2 regions of the Collinsella sp. CLA-AA-H167 genome follow, and region 1 is predicted to be linked to the other one. Evidence: riboswitches for the same ligand, from Rfam matches in the RefSeq annotation. Region 1 holds a riboswitch; the other holds the start of a gene.

Region 1 (6,809 bases):
TCGAGCGGAATCGAGATGATGCCGGGGCCGTTGAGCTCGTGACTAATCACGCCCGAACACACCGTGTAGCCGTTGAGTCCCATGGCCAGGTTGAACAGCGTCGCACGGTCGCGCACGCGGATATTCTTGCGGCGCTCAAACGTCGAGGTCAGCTCCTCGGAATAATAAAACGAGTTGTAGCTGCCCTGCTCGTAGGATAAAAACGGATAGTCCTCGAGATCCTCGAGTGTCACGCTGGAACTGTCCGCCAGCGGATGGTCGGCACACACAAAGACGTGCGGCGTGGCGCAGAAAAGCCCTTCGAACACGAGCTCGTTGGCCGCCAGCATGCGCTCGATAACCTCGCGATTATGCTCGGACAAGTACAAGATGCCTAGTTCGCTTTTCATATGCGCGACGTCCTCGATAATCTCGTGAGTCTGTTCCTCGCGCAGGGTAAAGTCATAGCGCGCGGCATCGAACTCACGAATCACATCGACAAACGCATTAACGGCAAAGGAATAATGCTGACAGCTCACACTAAAATGCGGCACCTGCTCGGATGCGCCCTTGTACTTGCCCTCGAGCAGATCGGCCTGGTCGAGCACCTGGCGCGCGTAGCCCAAGAAGGTCTCGCCCTCCTCGGACACAATGACACCCTTGTTGGTGCGCTCAAAGATATGCACACCCATCTCGTTTTCGAGATCGCGGATCGACGCGGTAATCGAGGGCTGCGACACAAAGAGCCGGCGCGAGGCCTCGGTGATGCTGCCGCATTCGGCAACTTTGACGACATACCTGAGCTGCTGGAGCTTCATAGCGCCCTCCCTAGACGTTCGTGACGTCGAAACCCGTCGCATCCATCTGACGCATAAACGGCGGCATCTCCCCCGTCGCGGCGCAGGCGGCAATCTGATGTAGAGCCCCGGCAACCGCATCGTCTGCCGCAGCGCCGATATGCCAGCGCGCGGCAGCCGTGACAGCCTCGTTGGCATTGGCGACTGCAACGGAGTTGGGAACGGCATCGATCATGGGCAGATCGTTATCGGAATCGCCAAATACGGCCACCTCATCGGGCGTCAGGCCCAAAGCGCGCGCCAGCTCCAGCGCAGCGCAGCCCTTGTCCCAACCAGCCGGAAGGATGTCAAACAGGCGCACTCGGTTGTTGGGAAACACAAGCGAGAGTTCCGGCACCTCAGCGGCAACGCGCTCACGTAGCTCCGCGAGCTCCTCACGCGAGCGGGCGCTCCAGATATTTGCCTTGAACACCGGCGCGTCGTCGACAACAGGACGGCACGGAGCCTCTTCGCCTTTGAGCCATGCGTTGCCGCCCGACTCCATGGCGCGATGCACGCGCTCGGGGTCGCTCGTCACGCAATAGGCATCGTTATCCCAAAAGTCGTCACCCAGGCTGTAGACCTTTAGATAGGTATCGTCGGTCTCTTGCTCGAGGTAATCGGCCAGACGCATCAGGGCATCGTTGTCGGTCGCGCGCGAAGCGACCGCCTGACCGTCGACAAACATGACCTGGCCGTTGCAGAACGCACCGGTCGAAAAGCACTCGGAACGATTTTTGAACATCCAGCCCATCGCGGACGGTTGGCGACCCGAAACCGGGCCAAAGTGCAGACCAGCCGCCTGCATGGCATGAATACCCTCAATGGCGTAGTCGCTGGCACCGTCATGCCCGGCTGGAATCAGCGTATCGTCCATATCGGTCAGCACAAGTTTGATCATAGAGTCCCCCAGTCATTTTCACCGTAACCATTGTAACGACCTACCAATAAGGGACAGGTTTATTTTGGCAGGTTTTATCTGGGAAAATGCAGCGCCCCTGTTGCCACCTGCCAAAATAAATCTGTCCCTTTTTGGCAGGTGCGTTAGTATAGGGAGCAACAGATTCGATGCGGGAGTGCCGGCGGTGCAAACCACAAGGCTGAGAGGGCATAGGGCCCAATCCTTTGAACCTGTCAGTTAATGCTGGCGTAGGGAGCATGCCGCCTTTACAGGGGCGCTGTCTATGCACAGCGCCCCTTTTCTATGCCAAGGAGGCATGTGCAGTGATTGATTCGAAACAGCTTAAGCAAAATGTGGTCAAGGCCGTGGAAGAGATTCGCGCGGCCAATCCGATGGCCGGCTCCATCACCAACACGGTGACGATCGACTTTGTCGCCAACGCACAGCTCGCCGTGGGCGGTTCGGCCGCCATGGTCTATCTGCCAGACGAGGGCGAGGCACTCGTTGCCGGCGGCGGCGCCATCTATCTCAACATGGGCACGCTCTTCCCCATCTACGAGCAGACGATTCCCCGCGCGGCCAAGGCGGCATACGACGCCGGCAAGCCCTGGGTGCTCGACCCGGTGGGCCTGGGCATCGGCAGCCTGCGCACCCAGCTGGTAAACGAGCTCAAGCAGTACAAGCCCGCCATCGTGCGCGGCAACGCCTCCGAGATTATCGCGCTCGCCGGCCTGTGGGGTCTTGAGGGCGAGGCGGCCGATCTGAGCCGCGTACGTGGTGTCGATACCACCGACACGGTCGACGCCGCCCGCGATGCCGCCGTGGCGCTCGCCCGCTACACCGGCGGCGCCGTAGTGGTCTCTGGCGAAGTCGACCTGATCACCGACGGCACGACCGTGGCCAAATCCCACGGCGGCAGCCCGCTCATGTCCAAGATCACCGGCTGCGGTTGCTCGCAGGGCGGCGTCCTGGCCGTGTACGCCTGCGCTGCCGACCCGTTTACGGCAGCCGTCTGCGGCACCGCCGTCTACAACGTTGCCGGCACGCGTGCCGCCGCTGTCGCCGATGCCCCGGCAAGCTTTAAGGTCGCCTTTATCGACGAGCTCTACCGCGCAACCGCCCAAGACATCGCCGATAACCAACTCGAGCTCGAGGAGGCATAAGCCATGTCCGAACCCGCAACCAACGCCGGCATGAACACGCTCGTCGCCGTTGCCATCGCCCCGTGCGGCACCGGCGATGAGCTGTCCGCCGAGGTCGCCGAGGTCGTGCGCGTCATTCGCGAGAGCGGCCTTCCCAACCGCACCACCTCGATGTTCACCGAGATCGAGGGCGACTGGGACGAGGTCATGCAGGTCGTGCGCGACGCAACCTTTGTGTTGGCGAGCAAGGGCATCCGCACCGAAGTCGTGCTCAAAGCCGATATTCGACCCGGATTTACCGACACCATGACCGGCAAACTCGAGCGCATGGAAGCACAGATCAAGAAACAGGAGGAAGCACGATGAGCATCCGCGACAACCTTGATATCTCGGCCTATCTGGTACTCGGCCCCGAAAACACGCTCGGGCGCCCCGTGGGCGATGTGGTGGCCCAGGCACTCGACGCCGGCTTTACCTGCATCCAGGTGCGCTCCAAGGTGGCAAGCGCCCGCGAAATCATCGCACTGACGGGCGACGCCGCGCAGGCAATCGCAAAGGCTGGCAAGACCGGCCAGGTCGCCCTGCTGATTGACGACCGCCTGGACTGCGTACTCGCCGCGCGCGAGCAGGGCATTGCTGTCGACGGCGTGCACGTGGGTCAGAGCGACATTCCCGTCGAGGTCTGTCGCAAGCTGCTGGGGCCCGACGCCATCGTGGGCCTTTCGGCCCGTTGCGAGGAGATGCTCGAGTACGTCAAGACCGCCGACATGAGCCTAGTCGACTACCTGGGCATCGGCCCACTCCACGAGACCGAGACCAAGCGCGACTGCGGACGCGCGGCCGACGGCTCCATCATCACCAAGAGCTTTGAGGACCTGGCCGCACTCCACGCGGCAAGCCCCGTGCCCATCGTGGTGGGCGGCGGCGTCAAGACGGCCGACCTGCCGCAGCTCAAGGCCACCGGCGTCGATGGCTTCTTTGTGGTGAGCGCCGTCTGCAGTGCCGACGACCCCCACGCCGCGGCCAAGGAGCTTGTCGACACCTGGCAGCAGGCATAGACATAGGCCGAGCAGCTGCTCCGCGGCCTCATATCTTCAGCAATGGAAAGCGCATCCCAGTTTGGACGTCCATTCCGGGATGCGCTTTCCGCCGAGCACACGGCAAGTTGCTCTACCCCGCTAGGTAGGCCTCCAGCGCAGGCAAAGTCGCTTCCGCATCGTGGCGGCCGATCTGGTAGATGCGCTCGAGCTCATCCGGTTCGCGGCACAGCGACGGCACCTTCACCGATTCGCTCGGCCGCACTACAAAGATTTCGCCGGCAGCCTCGCGGCGTGCCAGGTCATCGAGCGTGGCATTGTAGACCTCATGCCGATGCTCAAGCGCTGCGACAAACTCCGGGTAGTGACGGAACACGCGCCGCAGCATGGGCATCACGTTGTTGGGCTGCTTCACAAAGCCCGCCGGCTGCGTGAGCACCACGATATTGCGGTCATACCCCTGCGCAAACAGCCAAGCGCTGGGAATGGAATCAGCCACGCCACCATCCAGATATTTATGCCCCTCAATGACAACGGGGCGCGTCGCCACGGGAATCGCCGACGACGCCCGGATCCACTCGATATCCCTCTCGTCGCCATAGGGCAGGTCGTGGTAGACGGCCTTGCCTGTCTCGATATCGGTACACACGCACGTAAACCGCATGGGGCAGGCGCGATATGTCTCCAGGTCGATGGGATCGCGCTCGATGGGTACCTCGTGATAGGCAAAATCGGCATTGAACATGTCACCGGTTCGCAACCAGCTCGTCACGCTCGCATAGCGCCTATCGGCACAATAGGCCTTGTTGTAGCGAATGGCGCGGCCGATCTGGCGCGATTTAAAGTTGTAGCCAAACGCCGCGCCCGCCGAGACGCCCACCATATGGTCGCAGGTCAAACCGTGCTCCATCCAAACGTCGAGCACGCCCGCCGTATACATACCGCGGTAGCCGCCTCCCTCGAGCGCGAGCCCCACCGTGCGCGCCGTATTCGGCTGTGCCATGCGACCATCTCCGTTCCTGCGTTTTAAAACGGGACAAGTATACCCGTCAACATATATCGTCTCATTCGCATTTTTATCGAACATCGCATCGCCGCGCTACCGCTTGTCGAATAATAGCCGCCCACAGCATGTGCGCCCATATATAATTGTGCGCTGTTGTTTATACTACGCAGCAGTTATCAACAACGAACATTAGCCGGCAAAGTAACTCAACAACGCAGCAAGGCGGGGCCTGGATACACGCAAAACGCCGAGCAACGACGCGTGTACACAACGAGCTCGCCCGACGCAATCCGCCCCGACCTCAGAAAGCCGCTTAGAACATGGATACTGTCAGCAATTACACCGAAACGCTCGAAAGGACCGTCCGTGACCTTCTCGAGCGTCAGGATGATCTGATTAGGACCGCCTTTACCGACCAGCTTACCGGACTTGGCAACCGCGGCGGCTTTGCCCGCTCCCTCGAGGAGCTCTGGGGGCAGGACACCCCCGTTACCATGGCGTTCATCGATATCGACAATCTCAAGCACTGCAACGACGTCTTTGGGCATGACGAGGGCAACCGCTATATCTTACAGGTAAGCCTCTATCTCAAACTGTATATGAAAGTGGACGAGGCGGCGTTTCGCATAGGCGGCGACGAGTTTGCCATCCTATCTACGATTGCGACCGAGGACGACCTCGCCGAACGTCTGAGACACTGCCGAATGATCCTGCTCAAAAACAACGATTCCGAGATGCCTCATTCGTTTAGCTACGGAGTGGCACACGCCGACCCCGCCCTGGGCGAAGCCTCCAATCGCATGACACTCGATGCCGACCATCGCATGTACGACCACAAGCTGCGCCATGCCATGCACCTTGATCGACGCAATATCGTGCAAGTCCACGCCGACGACTTCGAAATAAGCGACCGCGTTTTCGATGCCTTTTCGATGCTCAACGAAGGCCGTTATTGCTTTATCGAGAACTTGGACAAGCATCGCACCCTTTGGTCACAAGGCGCCTTGCGCGATCTCGGTCTTCCTTCCGAGCATATCGACAACTGCCGCGATTACTGGAAAACGCGTGTCCATCCCGATGACCTTGAGGCCTATACCAGCGATATCGACCAAATCTACAACGGCTCCAAACACCGCCGCGTCATGCAGTACCGTATGCGCAATGCCGCGGGCGACTACGTCCTTTGCCGCGCTCGCGGGTTTCGTATCGACGGCGACGGAAATACCCCCTCGCTCTATGTCGGCGAGCTCGTCAACCACTCGCTTGCCGAAACCGTCGACGCCGCTACGGGCCTCGGAACGCAGCGTATGCTGATCAACGCTATCGATGCCTGCCGTCGCGACCGTTGCGAGACGGGGCTTATAGCGGTCCGCGTTCGCGGCACGGCAAAGCTCAACGAGCTCTATGGGGCCGAGGCTGTCGACAACATGCTCGCCGAATACGCAGGCCGCATGTTGTCGATCACCCGCGGCAGGAGTCGCGTCTTCCGCTCACGAAACGCCCAGTTCGTCGTGCTTAGCAACGAGTTGGGCCACGAGGCATTCGAGCAACTGACCCATCATCTTAAAGAAGCCGTTTTCGCTCCTGTTCAAATCGCGGGCGATACCATTACCCCCGTCTGCCTCGTCGTTCCGGCCTTTTACGAGCGCTTAATCAATCAAGCGACCGCCGTTTTAGGCGAGCTCGACCGTCGTCTTCGTGCGGCCGGCGGGCTTGTTCCCAACGACAGCCTCCCCATACCTGAGATTGAGCGCAAAAGCGCCGTCGCCGAACGCATCGATACGCTCACGGGCCTCTATCGACCCAGCGAGTTTATGCGGCGTGCCAACGCATTTCTGAGGACAGGGCACGACGGCGCTTGGTGTATCGCCACCGTCGACATGGGACACATGCGGCTGTTCAACGAAT
Region 2 (6,809 bases), on a different contig from region 1:
TGAGTAGCACGGCCCCAAACCACCACAGAGTTCCCCTTGCGGGGGCTTGTTTCGTTTGTTTGTCTTGATCTGTAACAGTTCCAAGGCCGAAAACGGGCTAGATGTTACAGATTAAGATTATTTAGGTCGATATCGATTGTTTGTCTTGATCTGTAACATCTAGGGTCGATTTTGCCGAGTTACTGTTACAGATCGAGATGTTTGTGGGAGCCACCGCAAAGGTGCCTGTCCCCTTTGCGGCGGTTTTGGGCTGCGAATCTTAATATTGCCACATGTGGTTGACGGGGCCGGAGCCTTTGCCCATGTTCAGGCCGGCGGCCAGAGCGCCTGTCAGGTATGCCTTGCCGGCGTTGACGGCATCGGCAAGATCCATGCCCTGGGCCAGCGCGCAGGCGATGGCGGACGAAAGCGTGCAGCCGGTGCCGTGTGTGTTGTCGGTCTCGATGCGCTTGTGGCGGAACCACGTGGTGAGCGGATCGCCCAGATGGTTGCCCTCGTCATCGAGTGGCGCGGGTTCGGCCAATACATCGTTGGCCTCGTTGACAAGATGCCCACCCTTAACGAGGGATGCGCAACCAAAGCGGCGGGTGAGGAGCATGGCAGCATTTTGCTGTGTGCGCTCGGAGTCGACCTCGTAGTCAAGCAGGGCCATGGCCTCGGGAATATTGGGCGTGATGACGGTTGCTAGTGGGAACAGGCGGCGGGTGAGCGCCTCGGCGGTATCATCGGCAATCAGCCGTGCGCCCGAGGTGGCTACCATGACGGGGTCGACGACCACGTTTGTCGCGTTCCAGGCGCTCAGGCGGTCGGCGATAACCTCGATAATCTCGGCAGAGGAAACCATGCCGATCTTGACGGCGCTGGGGCGGATATCGTCAAATACGGCGTCGATCTGCGCAGCGACGATATCAGGGGAGATATTCTGCACGGCGGTGACACCGAGCGTGTTTTGTGCGGTGATGGCGGTGATGGCCGTCTCGGCATACAGGCGGTGTGCCGTGATGGTCTTGATGTCGGCCTGAATGCCGGCGCCGCCGCTGGAATCGGATCCTGCGATGGATAGAACGGCAGGTACCTTACTGCGATCCATGTTCGCTCCCTTGTTCGGTCGGAATCAAATGGGTCTTTAAGCCAGCATTATAAAGATGCCCGGGCCGGCTCTATGACGAACCCGGGCGAGCGATGCAATCTTTACGCAAATGTAAGCAAATGTTCACACGTCAACAATTGACGAACACCATGTTACCGATTGTGGCTCCGGTGACGAGTTAGTCCTCCATGCCGAGGTCGATCGTCGTGCCTTCGAACACCTTGTTAACGGTGCGGACGGCGCACATCTTGCCGCACATGGTGCAGGTGCCCTCGGTGGCGGCGGGGGATTCTTCGTAGCGTTTCTTGCCGGTGACCGGGTCGAGAGCACACTTCCACATGGCATCCCAGTCGAGCTTGCGGCGTGCCTGGCCCATCTTGTCGTCCATGTCGCGGGCGTGCGGCACCTTCTTGGCGATATCGGCGGCGTGCGCGGCGATCTTGGTGGCCATGAGGCCGTCGAGCACGTCCTTGGCGTCGGGCAGGCACAGGTGCTCGGCGGGCGTCACGTAGCACAGGAAGTCGGCACCGGAGCTGGCGGAGATGGCGCCGCCGATGGCGGCGGTGATGTGGTCGTAACCCACGCCGATATCGGTCACCAGCGGCCCGAGCACATAGAACGGGGCATTGTGGCACAGGCGCTTCTGCAGTTTCATGTTGGCGGCGATCTCGTCGAGCGCCATGTGACCCGGGCCCTCGACCATGACCTGGACGCCGGCGGCCCAAGCGCGCTTGCACAGCTTGCCCAGCTCGATCATCTCGGCGGTCTCGGTGGCATCGTTGGAGTCGTAGAGGCAGCCCGGGCGGCAGGAGTCGCCGAGCGAAATCGTCACGTCGTACTCGTGGCAAATCTCGAGCAGCTCGTCAAAGTACTCGTAGAAGGGGTTTTCGTTGCCGGTGACCTCCATCCAGCCAAACAGCAGCGAGCCGCCGCGGCTCACGATGTTCATCAAGCGGCCGGTCTCCTTAAAGGTCTTGGTGACCGACTTGTTGATGCCGCAGTGGATGGTCATAAAGTCCACGCCGTCCTCGGCGTGCGCGCGCACGACCTCGAACAGGTCATCCTTGGTCAGCTTGACCAGCGGCTTTTCCATATAGCCGATGGCGTCGTACATGGGGACGGTGCCCACCATGAGCGGTGTCTCGTCGATGAGCTGCTGGCGGAACTGGCGCGTCTTGCCCGAGTTGGAAAGGTCCATGATGGCGTCGGCGCCAAAGTCCTCGGCGATCTTGACCTTCTTCCATTCCTCGGCGGCATCGGCTTTATCGCCCGAGATGCCCAGGTTGACGTTGACCTTAGTAGACAGGCCCTCGCCGACACCAAAGGCGCGCATGCCTTTTTTGATGTGCACGATGTTGGCGGGAATGGCGATGCGGCCGTCGGCCACGCGCTCGCGGATGTACTCGGGGTCGCGATGCTCGCGCTCGGCGACTTCCTTCATCTGCGGCGTGATCTGCCCGGCGCGGGCGAAGTCGATTTGCGTGACGAGCTTGGGCTCGGTCTGTGTGCTCATTGGCACAGCTCCCTTCGTTGGCATTACCCATATCAGGTTTGCGGGTCAGGGCGGGCGCGCCCAGTCTCAGCCTGCCGTCTTGTCCTGCAAGCTCCCCGTTTATGTAATGGGCTCAAGTATAGCTCGAATGGGTACGATTGGCCTAACGAGCGTGCCTGTGGGGAGGCGAACATGGAAGACAAGCATCTATATCGAGAGACGCAATGGGATGTATCGGCCGAGGAAAGCCGTGCGCACCATGGCCTTGTCGCGATTGGTTTTGCGGTGCTTGCCGTGCTGGTGATTGCCTTTTGTATCTGGACGTTTGGCGGTCACGGCGGCGCTGCATGGGAGTTCGAGGCCGACGATGCCCTGCCGATCATGACAGTGAAGGTTACGGGCGGCAATACCGTTGCCGCGCCGGGCGACTATTGGTATCCGCGCGACGAGTTTGTGCAGCTGCAGTTGAGCGGCGGGTCTATTCCGGGCGAAGAAATCGAACGCGTGACGTATGATGCGGCGCTCAAAACGCTGGCGGTGAAGCTCAAGAATCAGGGCGACGTGCCTACGACTATGGATATCGCGCTGACGGAATGGCGCTTGGAGCCCCCATCGGGTGTTGCGGTGTCCGAGGTAGAGCACGTTAAGATTACCTACCAAAATGGCTCGACAAACGAAGTTGCCAAAGCCGACGGCTTGGCGGAGTAACGGGGGGGGGTTGGAAACGGCGGGCCTATTGTGCCTGCGCGTTCATGAAAACCAGAGTGTTTTCGTCTGAAAGCTCGGGGATGTGACGATAGCCGATGTTGAATGCGGTAAGCCCGCTTGCATCCTCGAGCTTGCTTTCAGCCATCCACCGCACCATGGAGCCGCGCGCCTTTTTGCTGGCGGTCGACCGTTGGATGGGCTTCCCGTTGCGGATACCCTCGCCAAAGAGGCATGTGACGGCCGTAGCGTCGCCCGCGAGATGGGGCAGAGCGGCTTTGGCATACTCTACGCTGGCGAGGTTGACGATCGTAGTGTTTGAGCCCGCCGGGGCGATAGCCCGCGCGAGCTTGTCGCTCCAAAACGCGTAGAGATCTCGGGCATCGTCAACGGCGAGCTTCGCGCCCATCTCCAGCCGATACGGTTCAACGGCATGAAAGGGGCGTACGCATCCGTAAAGGCCCGAGAGAATCCACAGATGGTCTTGCAGCCATGCGAGCTGCGCGGAATCCATCACCTCTGGTGCCATGCTCTGGTACTGAATGCCGTGATAGGACATGATGGCAGGGGAGATGCGGTACGCGATACCGGAATCGGCAAGATCGTCGTTTCCCAAGATGGGCTCGAACTCATGCAAAATGTCGAGACAAGGGGCCAGCAGCTTGTCGCTGACGTTCCATAGAGCTTGTAGGCCGCTGTCGCCTTCGGTTCGTTCGATGTCCAAGAGCGCATGGTGCAGCTGGGCGGTCTCGCGCGCAAAGGGCGGAATCCCCTGAACTTCAAAAGCATCTTGTGCCGCGCGCATTTGCTTGGCGGGTGAAACGATGACCTGGAGCATGAACTCTCCTCTGCCAAAAAAGAAGTTGCGGTGGAATACAGTCTGTTTTGGCCGTTTATGGGCCAGTTTAGTCCGTATTTCACCGCAACTGATGAAGGGTTGGTTAGGCGCGCTCGAGGAAGGCCTTGTAGCCGCGGTAGGCCTCGTAGATGTCGGCCTTGTTGGCGACCTCCCACAGGGCGTGCATGGATAGGACGGCAACACCGGAGTCTATGACGTTCATGCCGTACTTGGCCATGATGTAGGCGATGGTGCCGCCGCCGCCCGCGTTGACGCGGCCGAGCTCGCAGGTCTGGAAGTCCACGCCGGCCTCGTCCATGATGTCGCGGACGAGGGCCACGTACTCGGCGTCGGCGTCGTTGGAGCCGCCCTTGCCGCGGCTGCCCGTGTACTTGTTAAAGCACAGGCCGCGACCCATGAAGGCTGCGTTCTTGGTCTCGAACTTGCCGGCGTAGCCCGGGTCGAAGCCGGCGGACACGTCGGAGGAGAGCATGCGGCTGCGGGCGAGTGCGCGGCGCAGGGCCAGCGGGCTGTCCTCGCCGGCGAGCGTCATGATCTCGGCGACGGTGTTCTCGAAGAAGCGGCTCGTCATGCCGGTGGCGCCCACGGAGCCGATCTCCTCCTTGTCGACGATGAGCGTGATGCTCGTGCGCTCCACGTTGGCGACGTTGATCTGGGCGAGCATGGAGGGGTAGGCGCAGACGCGGTCGTCGTGGCCGTAGCCCAAGATCATGGAGCGGTCGAGGCCCATGTCACGGGCGGGGCCGGCGGGCACGACCTCGATCTCGGCGGAGAGGAAGTCCTCCTCCTCGACGTCGTACTGCTCCTTGAGGATATCCAGGAACATCTGCTTGACGGGCTCCTTGGGAGCGTCCTTGTCGTCCTCGTCAAACTTGACGGGGCGGCCGCCCACAATCACGTCGAGGATCTCGGCGTCGACGGCGTCCTTGGCGGGCTTGGCCATCTGCTCGCTCGAGAGGTGGATCAGCAAGTCGGAGATGGTAAAGACCGGGTCGTCAGCCTTGTCACCGATGTTGATGTCGACGGTGGTGCCGTCCTTTTTGCAGATGACGCCTACGAGTGCGAGCGGGGAAGCGACCCAGTGGTAGCTCTTGACGCCGCCATAGTAGTGCGTGTCGAGGTAGGCCATGTCGCCGGCCTCGAAGGCGGGGTTCTGCTTGAGGTCCAGGCGCGGCGAGTCCACGTGAGCACCCAGGATGTTAAAGCCCTGCTCGAACGGGGCGGTGCCCAGGTTGACGAGCATAAGGTCCTTGCCGTGATTGGCGGCGTACACCTTGTCGCCGGCCTTGAGCGCGCGGCCCTCGGAGATCACGGTCTCCAGATTGACGTAGCCCGCCTCCTCGGCCATCTTGATACCGGTCTTGACGCACAGGCGCTCGGTCTTGTTCTCACTCAAAAACTGCTTGTAGCCGCGGCAAAGCTCCTCGAGCTCCTCGATCTGCTGTGGCGTGTACTTTTTCCATGCGCAGGGACGCTCCATGACGCAGGCTCCTTTCGGATCGATCGTGCTGGTTGATGTACCGTGAGCCATCGTATCACGCGCGGGCCCGCGGCGGCAGGGAAGCCTGATGTGCGGTGGCCGTGGGGCGGGGAGCGTGTAAACTGGTGTGAGCAAACCGTGCCCAGCCCAAAGCGAGGTATTCAATATGTCTGACAAGCGCCGTACCTTTGCCGTTATCGACGGCAACTCGCTCATGCACCGCGCCTTTCACGCCGTGCCGCCCACCATGAACGCGCCGGACGGTCGCCCCACCAACGCGATCTTTGGCTTTTTGAATATGTTTCTCAAGATGATCGACGCCTTTAACCCCGATGGAGTCGTTGTGGCGTTTGACAAGGGCAAGCCGCGCGTGCGTATGGAGATGCTGCCGCAGTACAAGGCGCAGCGCCCACCCATGGACCCCGATCTGCACGCGCAGTTTCCGATGATCAAGGAGCTGCTCGGTGCGCTCAATGTGCCGATTCTGCAGTCCGAGGGCTGGGAAGGCGACGATATCCTGGGAACCATGGCGCGCTTGGGTGAGGAGGCCGGCTGCGACATGCTGCTGGTGACCGGTGATCGCGATATGTATCAGCTCGTGACCGAGCACGTCAACGTAGTCTCGACCCGCAAGGGCCTGTCCGACGTGGCGATCATGACGCCCGAGAGCGTGGACGATCTGTATCACGGCATCACGCCGGCGCTCGTGCCCGACTTTTACGGCCTGAAGGGCGATACGTCGGATAACATTCCCGGCGTGCCGGGCATCGGCCCCAAAAAGGCGAGCGCGCTCATTGCGCAGTACGGTAGCCTGGACGAGGTCATCGCACACGCCGATGAGGTCAAGGGCAAGATGGGCGAAAACCTGCGCGCACACATCGACGACGCGCTGCTGAGCCGTAAGGTGGCGACCATCCGCACCGATGCGCCCGTTGAGCTCGATTTTGAGGCGACGACTTTCCCGGCGTTTTCTGCCGACGAGGTGTCTGCGGCGCTGGGTACGCTTGGTATCACCGCCATGCAGAACCGTTTCTTGGCGCTGATCGGCGGCGAGGGTGGCGCTGCTGCCACTGCCAGCACGTTTGAGATGCCCGCCGTTTTGCGCGCAGCCGCCGGCGATACTGACGCGCTTGGTGCCGTTGCAGATGAGGTCTCCCGCGCGATTGATGCCGGCGAGTGGGTC

Evidence for each region. Region 1 has a riboswitch for thiamine pyrophosphate ahead of thiM (hydroxyethylthiazole kinase). Riboswitches for the same ligand answer to the same signal wherever they lie in the genome.
Region 2: it holds a riboswitch for thiamine pyrophosphate, as region 1 does, so the genes downstream of both, thiC (phosphomethylpyrimidine synthase ThiC) here and thiM (hydroxyethylthiazole kinase) in region 1, are expected to answer to the same signal.

The regions. Positions count from the first base shown of each region.
Region 1 is NZ_JBBNGA010000006.1:48,882-55,690, reverse strand. Features, by position in the region: gene AAAT03_RS05355 (LysR family transcriptional regulator) at 1-797, opposite strand, end outside; gene AAAT03_RS05350 (HAD family hydrolase) at 808-1,716, opposite strand; TPP riboswitch at 1,878-1,988, shown strand; gene thiM (hydroxyethylthiazole kinase) at 2,040-2,879, shown strand; gene AAAT03_RS05340 (thiamine-binding protein) at 2,883-3,224, shown strand; gene AAAT03_RS05335 (thiamine phosphate synthase) at 3,221-3,916, shown strand; gene AAAT03_RS05330 (patatin family protein) at 4,029-4,898, opposite strand; gene AAAT03_RS05325 (EAL domain-containing protein) at 5,222-6,809, shown strand, end outside.
Region 2 is NZ_JBBNGA010000001.1:153,763-160,571, forward strand. Features, by position in the region: gene AAAT03_RS00740 (SGNH/GDSL hydrolase family protein) at 1-7, shown strand, start outside; gene thiD (bifunctional hydroxymethylpyrimidine kinase/phosphomethylpyrimidine kinase) at 260-1,090, opposite strand; gene thiC (phosphomethylpyrimidine synthase ThiC) at 1,269-2,603, opposite strand; TPP riboswitch at 2,596-2,711, opposite strand; gene AAAT03_RS00755 (hypothetical protein) at 2,775-3,290, shown strand; gene AAAT03_RS00760 (YaaA family protein) at 3,316-4,125, opposite strand; gene AAAT03_RS00765 (aminopeptidase) at 4,229-5,626, opposite strand; gene polA (DNA polymerase I) at 5,793-6,809, shown strand, end outside.